3 regions of the Colwellia sp. 20A7 genome follow, and region 2 is predicted to be linked to each of the others. Evidence: predicted binding sites of a transcription regulator. Region 2 holds the regulator's gene; each other region holds the start of a gene.

Region 1 (7,720 bases), 1.7 Mb from region 2:
AGCGGAGTAAATTATGAAAGACGATAAAGAAAAAGCATTAGCAGCAGCCTTAGGCCAAATCGAAAGACAATTTGGTAAAGGTTCAATAATGAAGCTTGGCGACAATACTACAATGGATGTAGAAACTATTTCAACTGGTTCGTTAGGTCTAGATATTGCCTTAGGTGCTGGTGGTTTACCTATGGGAAGAGTTGTTGAAGTTTATGGTCCTGAATCAAGTGGTAAAACAACATTAACCCTAGAAGTTATTGCTGAAGCGCAACGTAATAATAAAGTTTGTGCTTTTATTGATGCTGAGCATGCACTTGACCCTATTTATGCTGAAAAGTTAGGCGTTAACATTAACGAATTGCTAATTTCACAACCAGATACTGGTGAGCAAGCCCTTGAAATTGTTGATATGTTAACTCGCTCTGGCGCTATCGACGTTATTGTAGTTGACTCGGTAGCTGCACTTACACCTAAAGCTGAAATTGAAGGTGATATGGGTGACTCTCATATGGGGCTACAAGCGCGTATGTTATCCCAAGCTATGCGTAAGTTAACGGGTAATTTGAAAAAATCTAATACTATGCTTATTTTCATTAACCAAATACGTATGAAAATTGGTGTAATGTTCGGATCTCCTGAAACGACAACCGGTGGTAATGCACTTAAGTTTTATGCCTCAGTTCGATTAGATATACGTCGTATTGGTGCGGTTAAAAATGGTGATGAAATTATTGGTAATGAAACACGTGTTAAAGTGGTTAAAAATAAAATAGCACCGCCTTTTAAACAAGCTGAATTCCAAATTCTTTATGGTCTGGGTATTAACAACCTAGGTGAATTAATTGACTTAGGCGTGAAAAATGGATTTGTTGAAAAAGCCGGCGCTTGGTATAGCTGTAATGGCGAACGTATCGGACAAGGTAAAGCAAATGCTGCTAAATACCTTGAAGAAAATCCAGAAATGGCAAAAGATGTTGATGCCAAATTAAGAGATTTGTTGTTAAATAAAAATATTGATCCAAAGAAAGCTGAACCTGAAGTATTAGATATAACAGAAGAGTAATAGTATTCTGTAAATTCAATCAACTTTGAGTGAGTTCTTCTATATAAAACCTCTGCTACTTTAGCTGAGGTTTTTTTTTATCTGAAATCTAATAAAAAACATCACATAGGCTTTAAATCTATTTAGCCATCTAAACGTTTAGATGTTGACATATCTAGCAATCTAAGTAGTATTGTAATTATAGTTTTTTCTATGCTTTATTTGCTTTTCTTCGTAATAGGTGCGTTATGCCAATTAAAATTCCAGATCAATTACCTGCATTATCAGTGTTAGATAAAGAAAATATTTTTGTTATGTCTGAGCATAGGGCCATTTCTCAAGAAATACGCCCAATGCAAGTCGCTATTTTGAATTTAATGCCGAATAAAATTGAAACAGAAGTACAAATACTGCGCATGCTGTCGAATACTCCATTACAAATCAATATAGAGTTTATTCGTATCAATGCTAATGTATCTAAAAATACGCCAACAGAGCATTTAGATACTTTTTATCATTTATTTGATGATATTAAACACAAGCAATATGATGGTTTAATTATTACCGGAGCCCCGTTAGCTTTACTTGATTATTCACAAGTTACCTTTTGGGATAAAATATGTGAAGTCTTTGACTGGGCTGAAAAAAATGTTACTTCAACAATGTTTTCTTGCTGGGCTGCACATGCTGCGCTTTATCATTATTATGGTTTAAATCGTCACTTAAGAAAAAATAAATTATCGGGAATATTTAATCACAAAGCGCTTGATGAAAAAGAGCCTTTAACCCGTGGTTTTGATGAGAACTTTAATGTACCGCATTCTCGTTATGGCTACATTGATAAATCAGATTATGAAAGTATTTCACAAATAAAAGTACTAGCTGAATCTGAAGAGGGAGGCGTTTATTTAGCAGCCAGTAAAAATAAGCAACAAGTTTATTTAACAGGTCATCCTGAATATGATACCTCTACCTTACATGAAGAGTTTTTACGTGATAGCTCAAATGATAGTGGCACAGCGATACCTAAAAACTATTATAAAGACGATAACAAAAACAATTCACCGGTTGGTTCTTGGCGAAGCCATGGTAGTCTATTATTTACTAATTGGCTGAATTATTATGTTTATCAGATTACACCATATAAATTGGATGCTTCTAATATTAAAGCGATCCATCCAGATACAGTCATTTAAGTTTTGTAAATATATTCATTTGATTTAAAGATTTACCCATAGGAAACTGATACACCATGAAAAAACATCCTTCATTCGCTTTATTCGAACAGCAATTGGCTAAAAATATTCTTATTCTTGATGGTGCTATGGGAACAATGATCCAAGCCTATAAGTTTGAAGAGCAAGATTTTAGAGCAGATCGCTTTGCTGATTGGCATACGGATGTTAAAGGCAATAACGATATGTTAGTGCTTACTCAGCCTGACATTATTAAAGCCATTCACCTTGAATACCTTGAAGCCGGTGCTGATATTCTTGAAACGAATACATTTAATGCTACTACGATTGCAATGGCTGATTACGACATGCAAGAGTACAGTGCTGAAATTAACCGTGTTGCCGCACAAATAGCACGTGCAGCCGCTGACGAATATACGAAGAAGAATCCAGAACGTCCACGTTTTGTTGCCGGAGTTTTAGGGCCAACGAACCGTACTTGTTCAATTTCTCCGGACGTAAATGATCCCGCTTTTCGTAACGTTAGCTTTGACGAGCTAAAAGATGCCTATATTGAATCAACACACGCGTTGATTGAAGGCGGCAGTGATATCATTTTAATCGAAACTATTTTCGATACGCTTAACGCTAAAGCGGCTATTTTTGCCGTGGAAACTGTATTCGACGAACTTGGTGAGCGTTTACCTGTCATGATTTCAGGTACTATTACCGATGCATCAGGCCGTACATTATCGGGCCAAACGACCGAAGCTTTTTACAACTCACTTCGTCACGCTAAACCTGTTTCATTTGGCCTTAACTGTGCATTAGGCCCGGTTGAATTACGTCAATATGTGGCGGAGTTAAGCCGTATTTGTGACGTTGCAGTTTCTGCGCATCCTAATGCGGGATTACCTAATGCCTTCGGTGAATATGACTTCACTGTTGAAGACATGAATACTCATGTAGAAGAATGGGCTTCATCAGGTTTTTTAAACATTATTGGTGGCTGTTGTGGCACCACGCCTGAACACATTAGAGGCATGGCAGACTCTGTTGCTAATATCACGCCGCGTAAGGTTGAAGCTCGTCCTATTGCCTGTCGTTTATCGGGCTTAGAAGCATTAACTATTGATAAAGATAGCTTGTTTGTTAACGTTGGTGAGCGTACTAACGTTACTGGCTCAGCTATGTTTAAGCGTTTAATTGTTGAAGAAGATTACGATAAAGCTATTTCTGTTGCTTTACAACAAGTTGAAAACGGCGCGCAAATTATTGATATCAACATGGATGAAGGCATGTTGGACTCGAAAACTGCAATGGTGCGTTTTTTAAACCTAATTGCTGGCGAACCTGATATTGCCAAAGTGCCAATCATGATTGACTCCTCTAAATGGGACATTATTGAAGCGGGTCTTAAGTGTATTCAAGGTAAAGGTATTGTTAACTCTATTAGCTTAAAAGAAGGCGAAGAAAACTTCCGTCATCAAGCCGAATTACTACGTCGATATGGTGCTGCCGTTATTGTCATGGCCTTTGATGAAGAAGGTCAAGCTGATACGCGTAAACGTAAATATGAAATTTGTCACCGTGCTTATCACATGCTTGTTGATGAAATTGGCTATCCGCCAGAAGATATTATTTTCGATCCGAATATCTTTGCGGTTGCAACAGGTATTGAAGAACATAACAACTATGCCGTAGATTTTATTGAAGCGGTTGATGATATTAAGAAAAACCTACCTTATGCGATGATCTCAGGTGGTGTATCTAACGTTTCTTTTTCCTTTAGAGGAAACAATCCTGTTCGTGAAGCTATCCATGCCGTGTTTTTATATTATGCCATTAAAAATGGTATGGATATGGGGATTGTTAACGCAGGGCAACTCGCTATTTACTCGGATTTACCTGCCAATTTAAAACAAGCGGTAGAGGATGTCATTCAAAATAAGGATGATGGAGCAACAGAGCGCTTACTCGATATTGCGCAAGAGTTTCATGGTCAAGCTGGCGGACAAGCCTCAAAAACCGATTTAACTTGGCGCGAATTACCTATTAATGAACGTTTATCCCATGCGTTAGTTAAAGGGATTAATGAATATATTATTGAAGATACTGAAGAAGCTCGTTTAGCCTCTGAAAAACCGCTTGATGTGATTGAAGGGCCATTAATGGATGGCATGAACACAGTTGGTGATTTATTTGGTGCTGGTGAAATGTTCTTACCGCAAGTCGTAAAATCAGCACGTGTAATGAAACAAGCTGTTGCTTATTTAAACCCTTTCATTGAGGAAGGAAAAACTGAAATAAGCACTAATGGTAAAGTGTTACTTGCTACCGTAAAAGGCGATGTGCACGACATAGGTAAAAATATTGTTGGCGTAGTACTGCAATGTAATAACTATGAAATTATTGACCTTGGCGTAATGGTGTCTTGTGATGATATTTTACGTGTCGCCAAAGAAGAAAATGTTGATATTATTGGTTTATCAGGTTTGATCACACCATCGCTTGATGAAATGGTTTACGTTGCGAAAGAGATGAAACGAACCGGCTTGAAATTACCATTATTAATTGGCGGAGCAACTACCTCAAAAGCACATACAGCCGTTAAAATTGAGCCACAATATGATGAACCCGTGGTTTATGTCTCTAATGCTTCACGTGCGGTATCAGTAGTAAGTAATTTATTATCTGAAGAACACAAAGCTAAGTTCTTCGCGAGTACTCAAGAAGAATATGAACGTGTACGTGCCCGTCATTATAAAAAAGGTCCTCGTTCAAGTTTAATAAGTCTTGAAGATGCTCGTGCGAATGCAACTAAAATTAACTTTGATGACTACACGCCAAAAAAACCAAATAAATTGGGCGTAACGGTACTTGATAATATTGACTTAAATGAAGTAAGAAAATACATCGATTGGACGCCATTTTTCATGACATGGCAAATGTCGGGTAAATACCCACTTATTTTAAAACATGAAGTGATTGGCGTGGAAGCAACGAAACTATTTAACGATGCTAACGCTATGCTTGATGACGTTATCAACAATAAAAAGATTTGTGCAAGAGCGGTATTTGGTTTGTTCCCTGCGAACACTAACCAAGATGATATTCAGTTATATACTGATGATAGCCGTAGCGAAAAATTAATGCGTCTTCATCAACTACGCCAACAAAGTAAAAAACCAGCAGGGCAGTTTAATCGCTGTTTAGCCGATTATATTGCGCCAGATGATTCAGGTATTGAAGATTATGTAGGTGCCTTTGCTGTTTCAGCAGGTTTTGGTGTTGAAGATTTAGTTAAAGTTTTTGACGCAGACCATGATGCTTATAATTCAATATTACTTAAAGCGGTTGCTGATAGATTGGCAGAAGCTAGCGCTGAATATTTACATGAAAAAGTACGTAAAGAATACTGGGGATTTGCACCAGACGAAGATTTAGATAACGATGCGTTAATTCGTGAGAGTTACCAAGGTATTCGTCCGGCGCCAGGCTATCCTGCATGTCCAGAGCATACCGAAAAAGGTTTGATCTGGGAATTACTTAAGGTGAAAGAAAATATTGATATGGATCTCACGTCAAGTTATGCCATGTGGCCTGGTGCAGCGGTAAGTGGTTTATACTTCTCTCATCCCGAATCTAAGTACTTTGCAGTAGCGAAGTTAGCGAAAGATCAGGTTATTGATTACGCGGCACGTAAAGGGATGACATTAGAGCAAGCAGAGCGTTGGTTGTCGGCTAATTTAGACTACGAGCCAGAGTAGTCACAACGAAATAAACGATGGTCGTACCCATTGTGCGACTTTTGAACTAGTAGAATACCTTAAAATAACGAGTGCTTTAATTGCTATTCGTTATAACAAAAAAGCTGCAGCCTGTTAATCAGCGTGCAGCTTTTTTATTTCAGTATTTTTATGTCAGTATTTTTGTTAATAATTAATTAAAATAATAGGAATAATTCAATTAATTAGCGTATTAAAGTAAGTATTTGAGTCTATAACCGTAGTTTTTTACTCGCATTACTTACTCACTTTATGGCATTAATCTTAAAGGGATAGTTTTAAGTTGTTGCCTGATATAAATCTGTTTGTGGAACAACAAACTTTTTGTTAAATTTGGCGGTTAACACACCTTTGCGACGAGCAAGTGAAACTTCGAGTTTCTTGGCTACTTTAGCAATAGCAGCATACAATTGCTTATCAGATGCATTTACTGTAACTGTTTCACCTTCATATAAGGTTGTCACTTCAAGTTTTTGTTGATGTGGCTCTACAGTAATAGTTGAATCTAGCGTCATAATTGACGGATAATGTTTAGAGATTTTCGCGAATTTACTCTCGATAGATTGCTTAATACCTTCTGTAATTTCAACATGGTGTCCAGAAATTTTAATATTCATAATCTTACCTCTTGGTCATCTTAATCGTAAACTAATCATTCTTTGCACTTTCATAATCCTCCTCTCGTCATAAAAATGCAATAGTAATTTGCTAGATAAATGCAAATAAATGTAACTAAAAATTATACATTTTTGATCACACTTTTATTACATTTAAGGCATGAAAAATGCTTGAAGATACTGCTTATAGTCTCGATATAAAAAAGATAATAAAAAACGGCAAGTAACATAAGTACTTGCCGTTTTATAAAGTAAAAAAAATCTAAATTAAACTTAAATTGAAGCTATTTAAAATGCCTATCAAAGAAATTCATAATAGTATTATTCAAATGAACTTTTACTTTTTTGCCTTTCATACTGTGTTTACTACCAGGGTAAGTCATTAGCTCAAATTGTTTATTTTCGTCTTGCAATGTCTTAATTAATTTAGTGGTATTGGTAAATAGAACATTATCATCAGCCATTCCATGATAAATCAATAATGGATTTTTTAATTCAGGTGCATAAGGGAAAACACTCGATTTATCATAACCATCGCTATTAACACTTGGGTGGTTCAAATAGCGTTCAGTGTAATGAGTATCATATAGTAACCAGTCGGTTACAGGAGCGCCACTCACACCGGCTTTGAAATAGTCACCGGCTTTGAAAAGTGCCATTAATGCCATATAACCACCATATGAATGGCCATAAATACCAATACGATCTTTATCAACAAAAGGTAATTCATGTAAGTACTTCACGCCCGTTATTTGATCTTCTATTTCCACTTGACCCAGTTTTTCATAAATAGGAAATTCGAAAGCAGTACCTCTAAAGCTAGAGCCTCTGTTATCTAGTTGGAAGACGATATAGCCTTGTTGCAACATATACTGAGTAAAGTCTGCGCCTTCCCATGCGTTTTTAACTTTTTGTACGTGGGGACCACCGTAAACATTAACGATAACGGGATACTTTTTACCGGGCGCAAGATCATCTGGTGTATATAATTTATAATAAAGCGTTGTTTTACCATCATCGGTAGTGAGAGTGCCAAAACTGGGCTGAATTAAGTCATCGTAGTATGGGCTACTAGGATGAGTCGCATCTATTTTATTTTCCGCTAAC
Region 2 (7,720 bases):
TTTGTGTTTAGTGATGATCAATTTATGCAAATCAACCCAAGCTATGAACAACGACAAGGGTTTATTTCTATCGGGAACTTTCGTCATCCACCTAATTGGGATTCAGTACTTTGGTTAAAACAGCAAATATGGCCGTTGATTCGCAAACAACTACCTAAGGCGGAACTTCATATATGTGGCGCTTATCCCCCGCCTAAAGCAACTGATTTACATGACGTTAAAACCGGTTTTTTGGTTAAAGGTTGGGTTGATGACGCGATAAAATCTATGCAATCAGCGAAGGTCTGTTTAGCGCCTTTACGCTTTGGTGCAGGTATTAAAGGTAAGTTAGCTGAAGCTATGTTGTGTTCAACGCCTTCAGTTACCACTAATATTGGTATTGAAGGAATGGAAACTCAGTTACCTTGGGCAGGAGAGGTTGCTAACGACGCACAAAGTATTGCTGACGCTGCGGTAAAACTTTATCAAGAAGCAAACGCTTGGCAATGTGCGAGTGAATTAGGTAAACAAAATGCGCAATTGTTGTTTGAGCAAGAACAGCATTTTTCAGCATTTTCAGCTTGCTTAACTAACTTGCTACAAAACTTAGAGCAACACCGACAACGCAACTTTATTGGTAGCATGCTTAATCATCATCATCACAAAAGCACTAAGTACATGTCTCAATGGATTGAAGAAAAGAATAGGCCTCAATAAACAAAGAAAAAAGCAACTATAAGCAACTATTAAGCAACTATAAGCAACTATAATGAAGCCGCTAATACGTTTGTTAAGCGTTGTGCGGCTTGTAGTAACCTTTGTGCTATAACTGGTTGATACTGAGTGAGATAATCAGGCGGTAAGGTTATTTTACCCTGAGGTTTTTGACATACGCTTTGGTTATCTTTATGGCAATAGTTAAAAGTCGACTTTGTTGTTATTTGAAAAGATTCGTCAGCCCATTGCCAAACTTGTTCTTTTTGCCAATTTGGTTGAGGGCTTTGGCTCCATTGACTTCTTAATGAGGTCAGCCATTTTGTTTCACTTTCTTTTCCCTTATATAAAATACAATGGTCCCAATAGCCATGCAGGTTATTGCATTTAGCTTCAGTATCAGCAAAAGCGATTTTGTTACCACCTAGATCATCCTTGAAACTAATATGTAAAGGTTGATGGATATCACCTAACCAATGCCCTAAAAATAATAAAGTTTGTGCTTGCTGCCATGTGTAAGGGCTTTGAGCCTGCGCTAATGTTTGTTGATGTTGTAAAATAGCTTGGGGTAGGCAATTTTGCTGACATTCGTTTGTATTAACTTTACTTTGTGAGCGAGGGACATTCATATAATGCCAAGCATTATAGTTTTTAAAGTCTTTTAAATGTCTAATTGTATCAGCCCAAGTACAAGCGCGAGCAAACGTTATGGTACTGTTGTCTTTTTGATTATTAAAATGATTGATGAGTTTTTTATGTTGATCAGGAATAGTACTGAGTAGGTCAGTTATTTTGTTTTGTTGCTTTTCTGGTAAATGTTCAAATGCTAATTGGCAAACAAGTTGATGACCAAGCTTACCTAAAGCAAAGCTTGGCTTACTGAATGAAATTGTAAGAATAATTACAGTTAATGCTAAATATTTGGTCATCATTAAGTATTCTTTTACTCAGCAAAGATTTGCATTTCACTGCCTATCTGTTTGCGCATATCCATTAATTTTATTGCTGTACTATGCTGTTTTTTATCTTCTTCTGTTTTAGGAATCCACTGTGGTACAGTTTCTGATTGTCCATTTTGATCAACGGCAACCATAATAACAATACAATTGGTCGTTAAGTGTCGGTTTAACGATTTAGGATCACAGGCATTTACCTCTAAGGCAATATGCATAGATGAATTACCTGTGTATATAACTTTAGCTTCTACTTCTACCAAGCTACCTACATGTATTGGTGAAATAAAGCGAATGCCACCGGCATAAGCAGTAACACAATAACGACCACTCCAACCTGCTGCACAAGCGTAGGCTGCTAAATCAATCCACTTCATTACCGCACCACCATGGACTTTACCGCCAAAATTTACATCCTGTGGCTCAGCTAAAAATCTTAAAGTTATATCGCGTTGTGGGCTATTCATTATTCTTCTCTAGTTTTATAAATTAAAGGAAAGTGCTATGAAGGCGATTTTATACTATTGAAAGGGATAATGAATAATTATTTGAGTTATAAATTTTCAGCTATAAATTTTTAAGCACAAATAAAAAAGCCTTTCTCGAAGAGAAAGGCTTGAAATGCTCGCATTATGGTCTTGTTAAACAAGCTTCTTATTCATTATGCTCAGAAGTATTTTTATTATTAATCAGTGCTTCTTTGTTTGCGCAGGTATTTTATAGCAAAGCATTTTCAACACTGCAACAACTTTAATAGAGCATAAACTCGACGATGAATTTCGTATAAAGCCTACCCCATGCCTATTGTGGATTAAGTAGTTGATTGTTAGGTGAATTGATAATGTCTAGCTAAATGTAACTAAATTGAAATATTTTTCATAAGATGAATGTTCGGCGTAAATGAATTGATTTGGCGCATAGATTCAAAATACCACGAGTGCTAGAATACGCGCATAATTTGCTTGTTAATCCTATTTCTGGAAGTTCAAGTAAGTAAATAATGAATAAATTAGAGGGTTTATTGGTGACTGAATTAAAAAATGATAATTATTTACGTGCGCTTTTAAAGCAGCCAGTAGATTACACACCTGTTTGGATGATGAGACAAGCAGGACGTTATTTACCTGAATATAGAGCAGTACGCAAAGATGCTGGCGATTTTATGTCAGTTTGTCGTGATGCTGACTTAGCTTGTGAAGTTACTATTCAGCCGTTGCGTCGTTTTCCGCTTGATGCAGCTATTTTATTCAGCGACATATTAACAATTCCTGATGCTATGGGGTTGGGCTTATATTTCGAAACGGGCGAAGGTCCTAAATTTGAACGTCCTATTACGTGTAAGGCCGATGTTGAAAAAATTGGCATTCCTGATCCTGAAGGCGAATTGCAATACGTAATGAACGCTGTTCGTACTATTAAAAAAGAACTTAATGGTAGCGTGCCGTTGATTGGTTTTTCAGGTAGTCCGTGGACGTTGGCAACTTACATGATTGAAGGTAGCAGTTCAAAAGCTTTTACTAAAATCAAAAAAATGATGTTTTCTGATCCACAAACACTTCATTTATTACTTGATAAGCTAGCTGACTCTGTAATTTCATACTTGAATGCACAAATTGCTGCTGGTGCGCAATCAGTGATGGTGTTTGATACCTGGGGCGGCGTATTGTCACCACGTGATTACAAAGAATTTTCATTGCAATATATGCATAAAATCGTTGACGGTTTAACGCGTTATAATGATGGTCGCCAAGTGCCAGTAACTTTATTTACTAAAAATGGCGGCATGTGGTTAGAAGATATTGCTGCCACAGGCTGTGATGCTGTAGGACTTGATTGGACTATTGATATAGAAAACGCTAAAGCACGTGTTGGCGATAAAGTTGCGTTGCAAGGCAATATGGACCCTTCTATGTTGTATGCACCATTACCGCGTATAGAACAGGAAGTATCTAAAATATTAGCCGGTTTTGGTGAAGGTGGTACAGGGCATGTATTTAACTTAGGCCATGGTATTCACCCTGATGTGAATCCAGATCATGCAGGACACTTTATTGAGTCAGTGCATCGTTTAAGTAAGCCATATCACGGGTAAATTATCTTGTAGCAAATCTTGTAGCTATATTATTGGCTAAATCTGATATTAAAAACAAAAAAAGTAGCAAACTCTATAGAGGTTGCTACTTTTTTTATTTGAGGTTAGTTATTTTAAGCTATTGATAAAGTCGGACTTAAACCAATTCGTCATCATCTATTTCATAAGCACTAAAATCAGTAATCCCTTTTTCTTCTAAAATACGGCGAACACTAGCAGGTAACTTTTCATCATTATCTTTAGCGAGATCTTCATCATCTGGTAAAGGTTGGCCGGTAAACGCATGTAAGAATGCTTCGCACAATAATTCGCTATTAGTTGCATGGCGTAAATTATTTACTTGGCGCCTAGTTCGTTCGTCAGTTAATACTTTTAAGACACGCAAAGGAATTGAGACAGTAATTTTTTTTACTTGCTCACTCTTTTTACCATGTTCGGCATAGGGATTAATATACTCGTCATTCCACTCAGCCATGTAAATTCCTCTGTAGCTATTAATGTAAATGGTTAATTATTATTTTTATATGATTATAAAAACTCATTTAAAGGTATTATTTAATTAAAGTTGAATTAAATATCAATTAAGCTTCATTGGAACAGAGAAGCATATACTTATTTCTTCTTAATCATGCAATTCTACTGGTTGCAGAAATCCAGTCAAGTAGAAGTTTAGATGTCTAAAAATTCTTGACCTAAATAGTCAAAACCTTTAGAGTTATAGACGTCCAAACATCCAAAATATTAAATATATAAGTTTGTGGTGTTAGTTAATGAAAATAAGGAATAAAAATGTCGAATACTAAAATGAAAAGCATTACTACTTCGGCAGTTCAGGCGGGTATTAACACTGATAAACAACATGGTGCGGTTGTCGCTCCTATTCATTTATCTAGCACTTATTCATTAAAGAGCTTTAATGAAAAACGTGAATTTGATTATTCTCGAACAGGTAATCCGACCCGAGCAACTTTCGCTAAAACGATTGCTAAATTAGAGCAAGGCCAAGTTGGTATTGCTACAAGCACCGGTATGTCGTCAGTATTATTGATTTGTCAGTTACTATCCGTTGATGATCTCGTTGTTATTCCTCATGACTGTTATGGGGGAAGCTTTCGCTTATTTACCCATTTAGCCAAACGTGGTCAATTCAAACTCATTGTTGTTGATCAAAATAACAAACCGGCACTAGCCGAAGCATTAGCACAAAAACCTAAATTAGTGTTAATTGAAAGCCCGAGTAATCCGCTATTACGGTTAGTTGATATTGAAGAAGTAGCTAACGCTAGTCATGAAGTAGGTGCCTTAGTTGCTGTAGATAACACCTTCTTATCTCCTGCTTTACAACAACCATTAACATTGGGTGCAGACATCGTTTTTCACTCTACCACTAAATATATCAACGGACACAGCGATGTTGTGGGTGGTGTTTTAGTGACTAAAGAGCAGGCTTTAGGTGATGAGTTAGCTTGGTGGGCAAATTGTATTGGTATTACTGGCAGTGCATTTGATAGTTTTCTGGCGGTACGAGGCCTGAAAACCTTACCAATTCGTATGAAACAACATCAAGAAAATGCAGAGCAAGTTGCTGCGTTTCTAAAAAATCATCCTGCGATAGAGTCGGTTTATTATCCAGGCTTTGAAGACCATCCAGGACATGAAATTGCTAAAAAGCAACAAGCAGGCTTTGGCGCTATGCTAAGTTTTGATGTTAAAGGTGGCGTTGAGTCGGTGAAAAGGTTATTTGCTAATTTAGAGCTGTTTACTTTAGCGCAATCACTAGGTGGAGTAGAAAGTTTAATTTGTCATCCGCCAACAATGACTCATGCTGGTATGGCCGAAACAGCAAGACTAGCGGCTGGCATTACAGACTCTTTAGTGAGAGTTTCAGTCGGTATTGAAGATATTAATGATATTTTGGCCGATTTAGCGCATGGGTTAGAACAAAGCCAAACGCGTTAATAAACAATAATTTTGCAGAAGAATAAATGACAGAATCACAAAGACCTCAAAATAAATTAGCTAAACATGCGGTTAACGTGCATAAGTTTGGTGGTAGCTCTTTAGCTAATGCGCAGTGCATAGAGCGCGTTGTTGATATTATCCGACAAAATTGCCAACTCAATGACATTGTTGTTGTTTCTGCTAACGGTAAAACCACCGATAGTTTGTTTGCCATATTAGCGCAAACAGAAAGCTCTGACCTAACAGCAGCGTTGAGCGAATTAGAGCAACAACAACTTTTACTTATCAATGCATTGTTAAACGAGAAAAGTTCAAAGCAACTAACACCGCTATTATCTACCGATATAGTTCAGCTAAGAACGTGGTTGTCGAATGATATCATTCAGCACAGAAATGATATTTTAGCTTACGGTGAATTGTGGTCTGCACGTTTATTATCAGCTTTATTAAATGAAAAAATTTGCCCAAGTAACTCGGTTGATGCCCGTGATTTTCTCGTGATAGACAACGAACAAAATTGTGTGGTTGATCATGCCTTAAGTAGTGCACAATTTAAAACTCGATTGCAGTTTGGAAAATTAGCTGTAATTACAGGGTATATTAGCCGTGATAGTCGCGGTAAAACTTGCACGCTAGGCCGTAATGGTAGTGACTATTCAGCAACTATTGTTGCGTCTTTAGTCGGCGCTAATAATGTAACCTTATGGACCGATGTCGATGGTATTTATAGCGCCGACCCACGCGTTGTACCTAATGCGAGAAAACTACATCGTTTACCTAATGGTGTGGCAAAAGAGCTAGGACGTTTAGGTAATCCTGTTTTACATGCCAAAACGTTAATGCCATTGGTTAATGAAAATTTATCTCACCACTGTCACTTACATGTAGCAAGCAGTTTTGATTCACAAGTTGCCGGTACAGAAATAGGTACTTTTGGCAATATTGCAAAACAAGAGCTCTCAGTTACCTATTTGAATGATCTGATATTAGCGAAATCAGCAAGCTTTATTGCTGATTTGGCCGATGACGTAGCGGGGAGCTCAAGAGCTAGTTTATTTAAAAAAGCGTTAGTTGAATTTTCGCCTATTTGTTCTGATGGCGAGCAAGGCTTTATTGTTATCAATCAATATCAGCAAAAAGCGTTAAGCCAATGGTTAGCCAGTCACGACGTCGAAGTTACTTTTATTCCTACTGCTATTATTGCAACGGTTGGACATAACGTTGCACAACGCGGCGATATTAAAGCGCGCTTTAAACGATCTTTAAAGAGTGCTCAGCCTCTATTTTTAGTGAGCAGTAAAAATAATCATAGTGTTATTGCCGTATTGGCCGAGCCTTGTAGCACAGAATTATTGAATAAAGTTCATCACGATATGACTAAAGATTCTCGCCATATAGGGTTGGTTATTGCGGGTTTAGGTAATATTGGTGAGCGTTTCCTTGAGCTATTACCTGCACAGTTAAATAGAATATATGCCTTAGAAAATACTCACCTTGTCGGATTATTATCGTCGAAAAAAGCCTTAATCAATAACGATGGCATTGACGTGAATCAAGCATTGTCATTATTTAAGCAAGAAGCTAAACCGTATAACAACGACGAATTACTGGCCTGGTTAAGTAATCATCCTTATGACGAATTAATTGTGGTAGATATTACGCCAAGCGAAGATTTTAGTTTGCTTTATCAAGACTTTTTTACGCGCGGTATTCACGTTATTGGTGCGAATAAGTGGGCAGCTTCATCAGGTACTGAGCACTACAATACGTTGGTCAATACCGCCGATAAGAATAACAGCCTGTGGTTAGGTAATACTACCGTTGGGGCTGGATTACCTATCAATTATGCTATTGCAGATTTAAATAACAGCGGCGATACTATTACAGCAATTGCCGGTATTTTTTCGGGTACGCTTTCATGGTTATTTGAAACTTATGACGGTTCTACTGCTTTTTCAACGTTACTTATTAATGCACTTAATCAGGGGATCACAGAGCCAGATCCACGTGAAGATTTATC
Region 3 (7,720 bases), 1.8 Mb from region 2:
TACGAAAGGCAATAGCGGCTTCTTTATTTAAACGAGTCGCTACTTGACTAATAAGCTCTAGCTCTGGCTCAGACTCAACGTTAAATTGAAAAATCCCTTCGTTTAATGCGTATTCTATTTCCGGCTCAACTTTTGCTACACCTGAGTAGACAATTTTATTTGCTGGAATGCCTGCAGCACGTGCACGGCGTATTTCACCTATTGAGACAACATCGGCACCTGAGCCTAATTTTGCTAAGGTTGATAAGACTGCCTGATTTCCATTCGCTTTAACTGCGTAACAAATAAGTGTGTCTTGATCAGGCAATACCGTAGAGAATGCTTGTTGGTAATCTTTATAATTTTCGCTAATCGCGGTATTTGAATAACAGTAAAAAGGCGTGCCTACTTGCTTTGCTATATCGCTAAGTGGAATATTTTCTACTAGCATTTTTCCATTAACGTGCGAGAAGTGTTTTTGTGTAGTCATTTGATTACCATCAGTATAGTTTTTTAGTAAGGTTTGCCAGCAATGTATTTCAACAAAGTCTTTATACGAATATGTCAGTAAAGCTGCGGAAAATTTATTTTATCTTGATGTTTATTCAAGTCGCTAACTGTTAAGTAAACTAGTGAGTTATTGAATAGCTATTATTGATAGCTTTGCTCGAAGAAGCTTTCAATAATAAGCCTTGCCGATTCTGCATCGATATTATCTTTTTTCAAATTTTTAAAGCCACCACGGGCAAATAATTGTTCTTTTGCATCAGCTGTCGTCAGTCTTTCATCTTGAAATTCAACTTTTAAGCCAAAGCGTCCGGCGAGTCGATTACCAAATTTTCGAGCATCTTTCGTTAATTGTTGTTCACTACCATCCATATTAAGGGGTAAACCAACAACAACTAAGTCTGGTTGCCACTCTGTTAAAAATACTGATAAGGAATCCCAATGAGGAATTCCATCAGTCGCCTTAACCGACCCTAATGGTGAAGCAGAGCCAGTGATTTCTTGACCGACAGCAACACCAATATATTTTTTACCGAAATCAAAACCAATAATGGTACGTTGACCTATTTCTTTTGTTATTTTTTTAGTCATTATGCATGACCAATTTCAGAAGATAGATGCGCAATATCTATTCCAAGTTTCTGTGTCGCTTTTTTCCAACGTAGTTCAATTGGCGTATTAAATAAAATATCACTGTCAGCATCAATCGTCAGCCAAGAGTTACTTTTTAATTCAGACTCAAGTTGACCTGGACCCCAACCGGCATAGCCTAGAGTTACCATAAATTGCTCAGGTGCTTTATCTGTACCTAATGCCATTAAAATATCTTTTGAGGTGGTGATCATTATGTCTTCACTTAATGCTAAAGAGCTTTTCCAACCAGGTTGTGTTTGATGTAAAACAAAGCCACGGTTCTGAGACATAGGGCCGCCAGAAAGTACCGGTTGCTCTAAACTGATATCTATTATTATATCTTCAGCATCAGCATCTGTTTCAGACAAAGATGTTTGCTCAGGTAGTTGTTCTAGTGCGTCATCAGTGGCTTGGTTAGCAATACTTTTATTGCTTTCTTCTCGATCACTTTCTTCAATTTGTTTTAATAAATCATGCAAGGTAATATTGACCGGCATATTGATAATTAAGCCCATAGCACCTTCGTCATTATGTTCACAAATGTAAGTTACGGTTTTATTAAAATAGTCATTGGCTAATGATGGCATAGCAATTAAAAATTGATTCTCTAAGCTTTTCATCTATTTACCTTTTATAGATTGTTTTAAACGAAAGTTTGCACTACATATGTTAAATAATACTTTATCTACATTCATGTTAGTAAAGTATTCGCATTATTTTTTACGGATGTTCTCTTCAATAGCGTCCATTAGCTTACCACTAATATTGATAGGGTAGGCCGCTTCTATTTCACGTATACATGTTGGGCTAGTAACATTAATTTCAGTAACCTTATCACCGATAACGTCTAGGCCAACAAAGAATAAACCACGTTTTTTAAGCGCTGGCGCAATAGTGTCTGCAATTAGTTTATCGCTAGGACTTAAAGGTCGTGCAACACCACGGCCGCCGGCGGCTAAATTACCGCGAGTTTCACCTTGTGCAGGAATACGAGCCAAGCAATAAGGCATTGGTTCACCGTTAACAATAAGAATACGTTTATCACCATCAACAATCTCAGGCATATATTCTTGTACCATTGCGTACTGTTGCCCATGGTTAGTTAAGGTTTCTATAATTACACCAATATTGGCATCATCTTCTTTTATACGAAAAATAGAAGATCCACCCATGCCGTCTAGTGGTTTAATAATAATGTCTTTTAATTCTTGATGAAAAGCGCGAATTTGAACATCATTTCTGGTAACCAAAGTGCGCGGAGTTAGATCTGCAAACCAAGCAGTAAATAATTTTTCATTACAGTCGCGTAAACTTTGTGGTTTATTGACTATCAGTGTGCCTTCTACTTCAGCACGCTCAAGTATATAAGTAGCATAAATAAACTCGGTATCAAAAGGAGGATCTTTTCTCATCAAAATAGCGTCAAGATCGCTTAATGGAACATCTTGTTGGTCGCTTAGTTCATACCAATGATTAGCGTCATCAAATACTTTGATTTTCTGAGTATTTGCGCGAGCTTGACCTCGATCTAGATATAAATCTTTCATTTCCATGTAGTAAATTTCATAGCCACGCTTTTGTGCTTCTAGCATCATCGCCATAGAAGAGTCTTTAGCTACTTTAACTTCACTGATAGGATCCATTACGATACCGAGCTTTATGGTTTTAGGTTGTGCTATTGTCATTTTATATCCTATCTTTATATTATTTAGTTAAGTAACTTGGTAATGATTTATGCTAAATCACCAAAACGACATTGTAATGCCGTTATTGCGGTAAGTGCCGCAGTTTCTGTTCTTAAAACTCTAGGACCAAGTAATATGTCTTGAAAATCAGCTTCATTTGCTTTGCTAATTTCATCATCACTTAATCCACCTTCTGGACCTATTAGTAACCTAACCTGAAGCGCACTTTCTGTGCTATCAACGGGTAATGTCATAATAGAATGTTTAGCCTTAGGGTGTAAGTTTAATTTAAGCGAGTTGGTTTCTTGTGCTAACCAGTCTTCTAAATACATAGGCTCTGCAACTTCTGGCACTATGCAGCGACCACTTTGCTCACAAGCGCTAATGACTATTTTTTGCCATTGGTCATGTTTTTTTGCTAAACGTTCACCTGATAACTTTACACCGCAACGCTCAGTAAACAATGGTGTTATTTTATTAACACCAAGTTCTACAGACTTTTGTAACGTGTAGTCCATACGATCACCACGAGAAATACCTTGCCCTAAATGTATATTTACAGGAGATTCATTTGCTATTACTTCCTGTTTGATAATTTCAGCACTCGCTTCTTTCTTTTTTACATCGACTAATTTAGCTGTATATTGCACAGGCTCTTTACCATTAAACAGGGCAACAGTATCGCCTTCTGATAAACGTAACACTCTGACAATATGACCGAAGGCATCATCAGATAATTTCACTGTGTCATTTAAAGTTAGCTCACTATCTTGGTAAATACGTGTTTTAGGCATGCTCGTTGATACTAATTAATGTATGGGGTTATATAGTTAAAAGATAAGGGCATAAATGATAAAAACAATACAACCTATGAACTATTTAGTACTGTATTTATTTTAACTAACCTGAGATCTGGATAAGGTGCGGCATTTTAAGCACTCATAATGGACTGTTCCCTATCCGATAACTTAATACACGGCTTTTGTCTTTTTAAACAATAAGCAACTATTCCTGAAATTACATTAAGCATAAAACCTGTTTCACTACGATGGCGGCTGTGCTCTATTTGAGATATGTTTTTAAGTTGATCATTCACTGTCTCTATTATGTATCTCTTTGATAGCATTGCCCGATCAAAGGCTGATATTACTTTAGCTTTCATATTTTTTCGCACGGTCGTCACTAAGTCAATATCTGATTCCTTTAATGTCTGGCTCAAGTTTTTTCCAATGTATCCCTTATCTGCATATAGCTTACCAGTAAGATTTTTACATAAGTCAGGTATTGGAGTTCGGTCATTTGTATTGCCCGGCGTAATATTCAAAGCAAGGATTTCACCTTTATGATTAATCAATAGATGAAGCTTAAAGCCGAAAAACCAGCCCATTGTTCCTTTTCCTCGCTTAGCCGTATCTGCAAATACACGGTTACGTGGAATACGGATATTGTGACATACCTTTAGGCTTGTAGAATCTACAAATGCAATTCCTGTTGGCTCACCTTTCACCGTTTGAAAGTAAGCACACATTGGTACAATAAGATCTGACATTGTATTGATGAAACGAGTGTAGCTGAGCAGCTCTGGGAAATCATCAGTCCAGTATCGTTGGACTAAACCAATATAGAAGTTTTTGAAATCTCTATGATTTGACTGATGAAATGCAATCATAATGCTCATTCGCTCGCTGGTAGACATTTTCGAACTACGTCTACGCTTGCGAGTACCGTCTGATAGCAATTGTGCTTCCCATTTAGGTGAAAATTGATGACAAAAATCATCGACATCACAAAATATTTCCACTAAATTATCCATCTGCCCACCTTATTTGCTTTCAAATCGTTTCTTGGTCGAAAGATCTGATCGCTAGGTGGGTATTTAGTTCAATTTTTTATCTTCTTATCCAGAATTGAGGTTAAATAAGCTTTTGTGTAAGTAAAAGCAAAAAACCAGCACTGCTTATACACAAGTGCTGGTTTTATTATTTTGTTTCAGTGTTTAATGAATAAAGCTTTTTAACTAGATTCCAGCTGATTTTCTCAAATCATCAGCTTTGTCTGTTTTTTCCCAACTAAAAGCAGTAAAGGTATCATCACCAACTGTCATTTCAAAAGGTTCTCGGCCAAAGTGACCATACGCAGCTGTTTGTTGATACATAGGGTGTAATAAATCTAACATTTTAGTGATACCGTAAGGGCGTAAGTCAAAATGTTCGCGAACAAGTTCAACTAAACGTTCTTCACTTATTTTACCTGTACCAAATGTATCAATAGAAATTGATGTAGGCTCAGCAACACCAATAGCATACGATATTTGAATTTCACAACGATCGGCTAAACCTGCAGCAACAATATTTTTAGCAACATAACGACCAGCATAGGCTGCACTACGATCAACTTTTGATGGATCTTTACCAGAGAAAGCCCCACCACCATGACGAGCCATGCCGCCATAAGTATCAACAATAATTTTTCTACCTGTTAAGCCACAATCGCCTACTGGACCACCAATAACAAAACGACCCGTTGGATTGATATGATATTTAGTATCTTTAGTTAACAATTCAGCAGGAAGTACATGCTTAATAATGTTCTCCATTACCGCATCAACTAAATCTTCTTGTTTAATATCTGGATTATGCTGAGTTGAAAGAACAACAGTATCAATTGCAACTGGCTTATTGTCTTCATAGATAAACGTTACTTGTGATTTAGCATCAGGGCGTAACCATGGAAGAATACCAGACTTACGTGCTTCAGCTTGACGCTCAACCAAACGGTGAGAGTAATAGAGTGGTGCAGGCATTAACGTTTCAGTTTCATTAGTCGCATAACCAAACATTAAACCTTGATCGCCAGCACCTTGATCTTCAGGTTTGCTGCGATCAACACCTTGCGCTATTTCTGGTGACTGCTGACCAATTAAATTCATAATGCCGCATGTTTCACCGTCAAAGCCAACATCTGAAGATGTATAACCAATGCTACTAATAACATTACGCGTAATAGTTTCTAAATCAACCCATGCGTTAGTGCTTACTTCACCTGAAATAATAGCAACGCCGGTTTTAACCATTGTTTCACACGCAACACGTGCAAATTTATCTTTAGCAATAATAGCATCTAAAACCGCATCAGAAATTTGATCGGCAATTTTATCTGGGTGTCCTTCAGACACAGACTCAGAAGTAAAAAAGTGTGTAGACATAAAACCTCAACAGTTTAAATCTTTTAATCTATGTCGCTTAATAAATAGGTATTTAGAAAGTAGATGAAAAGATGAAAATTAACATTAATACAATATATAAATGCAGTTTACTATCATAGGAATCACATTTCTATCTTTTTTACGCCTAGACGTCTAAATGGCTTTAATTTTTAAGTCGGAAATCATTACATCTATAATAAGAAAAACAAAAAACATTCATTTTACAGCAGCTTATACCGATATATAACGGCTTTAAGTGCTTTTCATTAAATTTAGGTTTTGTTGAAGCTGGGGAAATAAATCAGAGGTGGGGAACTCGGTTGAGTAATAGTTAGTTAATCAACAGCCGTTGAGGGTATTTCTATAAAAGTAAATAAAAGGGCGCCACTACAATTGGCGCCCAGCTAATTTAACCTTTCCTTTTTCTCGGTTTTACTACTTCAGTAGTATTCGATTCTTTTTTCAATTTACGTTTTTCTTTCAACGTTAATACGGGCTTTTTCTTATCATTCTTAGACATATTGTTACCTAATAATAAATTACAGATTAATTACGTATGTTTTTGCAAAAAAACTAAAAATTATAGAAAATAAATCAAATAAAATACCCTCCTTAGATAGTTATAATGAGTTAGCTAATTACTTTATGAAATAATACCAATCTCACTAACTATGTGATCATTTCTACTTGCTAAAATCACCAACTACATCGTTATTTATTTAATAATTAGAACAACTAGTTATTGAAATTAATGCCTTGTATTTGGCAATTTTTTCTACGTATAAATTTGTTCACTTAATTAATGAAACTGGTATAAATAAATCTATAAAAGATGGATACAATTAAGCCTACTTTGTTAAGCGAACTTAAAAGGAGCTATCAAATAGATATAATGTGTTTGGTTTTTATTTTGAAATACAGACGAGCGTAGAGGTACGCTCGTTTAAACGGGGAATTTTAGGGCAAAGCTCCCTAAAAATAAAATATAATAAGGTATTGATATAGGTGTTTTCATAGGCCCAATATAGCAGCTTAAATAATAACTGCAAGCCTATTTGAACACGTTTAATAAAAGGTAATATTTAACGATCATGTACATTCAATCTATAAATAATTAAAGGAAATAATAAAAGTAAGAGTTAGGGTTTTATATTACAAATAACCATTCATTTTGTCAGGGGTGATTAGGTTATCTACTTATAAGTATCTCTATAAGTACCTTTATGAGTATAAGGAGAAAATTTCTACCTAGGTAACGGAGTTGACCATACTATTGAACATCGTACAGTTTTTTAAAGATAGCGCGAAAGTTTATCGTTTGTATAGCTATATGGTAATAGGTAACTAAAGGAGGTTCTTCCAGGGTGCCGCAGTAAATCGGTGTCTGAATGTCGTGTGCTTTTCTAGAGACAGCGCGGAAGTTTATCGTTTGTATAGCTATATGGTAATTGTTAATTAAAAGAGGTTCTTCCTGGGGGCGCAGTAAAGCGGTCTCTTAACATCGTGTGCTTTTCTAGAGATAGCGCGGAAGTTTGTTTTGATTACCTATTACAAAGAGGTTCTTCCAGGGTGCCGCAGTAAACCGTAGTCCTGAACACCGTGTGTTCAGGGCGGAAGTATCATTTCAACCGTAGGCTTCCCGATACGAGCCGGGCTTGCACAATAGCTGAAAATCAACTCCCTAAGGTAAAACTTATCGGCTCAGGGACAT

The links. Region 2 encodes MetJ, which represses methionine synthesis genes. Its sites were predicted from a motif close to TAGACGTCTAGACGTCTA; they were not measured.
Region 1: the regulator MetJ is predicted to act here: its motif matches at 1,178-1,195, upstream of GQS55_RS05370 (homoserine O-succinyltransferase).
Region 3: the regulator MetJ is predicted to act here: its motif matches at 6,148-6,165, upstream of metK (methionine adenosyltransferase).

What each region holds. Positions count from the first base shown of each region.
Region 1 covers NZ_CP047130.1:1,222,228-1,229,947, forward strand. The annotation lists gene recA (recombinase RecA) at 14-1,054, shown strand; gene GQS55_RS05370 (homoserine O-succinyltransferase) at 1,282-2,229, shown strand; gene metH (methionine synthase) at 2,286-5,978, shown strand; gene hpf (ribosome hibernation-promoting factor, HPF/YfiA family) at 6,275-6,613, opposite strand; gene GQS55_RS05385 (S9 family peptidase) at 6,898-7,720, opposite strand, start outside.
Region 2 covers NZ_CP047130.1:4,121,396-4,129,115, reverse strand. The annotation lists gene GQS55_RS17760 (glycosyltransferase) at 1-696, shown strand, start outside; gene GQS55_RS17755 (S1/P1 nuclease) at 744-1,625, opposite strand; gene GQS55_RS17750 (acyl-CoA thioesterase) at 1,637-2,113, opposite strand; gene hemE (uroporphyrinogen decarboxylase) at 2,671-3,738, shown strand; gene metJ (met regulon transcriptional regulator MetJ) at 3,875-4,213, opposite strand; gene metB (cystathionine gamma-synthase) at 4,528-5,697, shown strand; gene metL (bifunctional aspartate kinase/homoserine dehydrogenase II) at 5,724-7,720, shown strand, end outside.
Region 3 covers NZ_CP047130.1:1,336,054-1,343,773, forward strand. The annotation lists gene lysA (diaminopimelate decarboxylase) at 1-469, opposite strand, end outside; gene ruvX (Holliday junction resolvase RuvX) at 631-1,077, opposite strand; gene GQS55_RS05765 (YqgE/AlgH family protein) at 1,077-1,739, opposite strand; gene gshB (glutathione synthase) at 1,833-2,804, opposite strand; gene rsmE (16S rRNA (uracil(1498)-N(3))-methyltransferase) at 2,852-3,598, opposite strand; gene GQS55_RS05780 (IS982 family transposase) at 3,736-4,617, opposite strand; gene metK (methionine adenosyltransferase) at 4,822-6,009, opposite strand; RNA gene ssrS (6S RNA) at 7,567-7,720, opposite strand, start outside.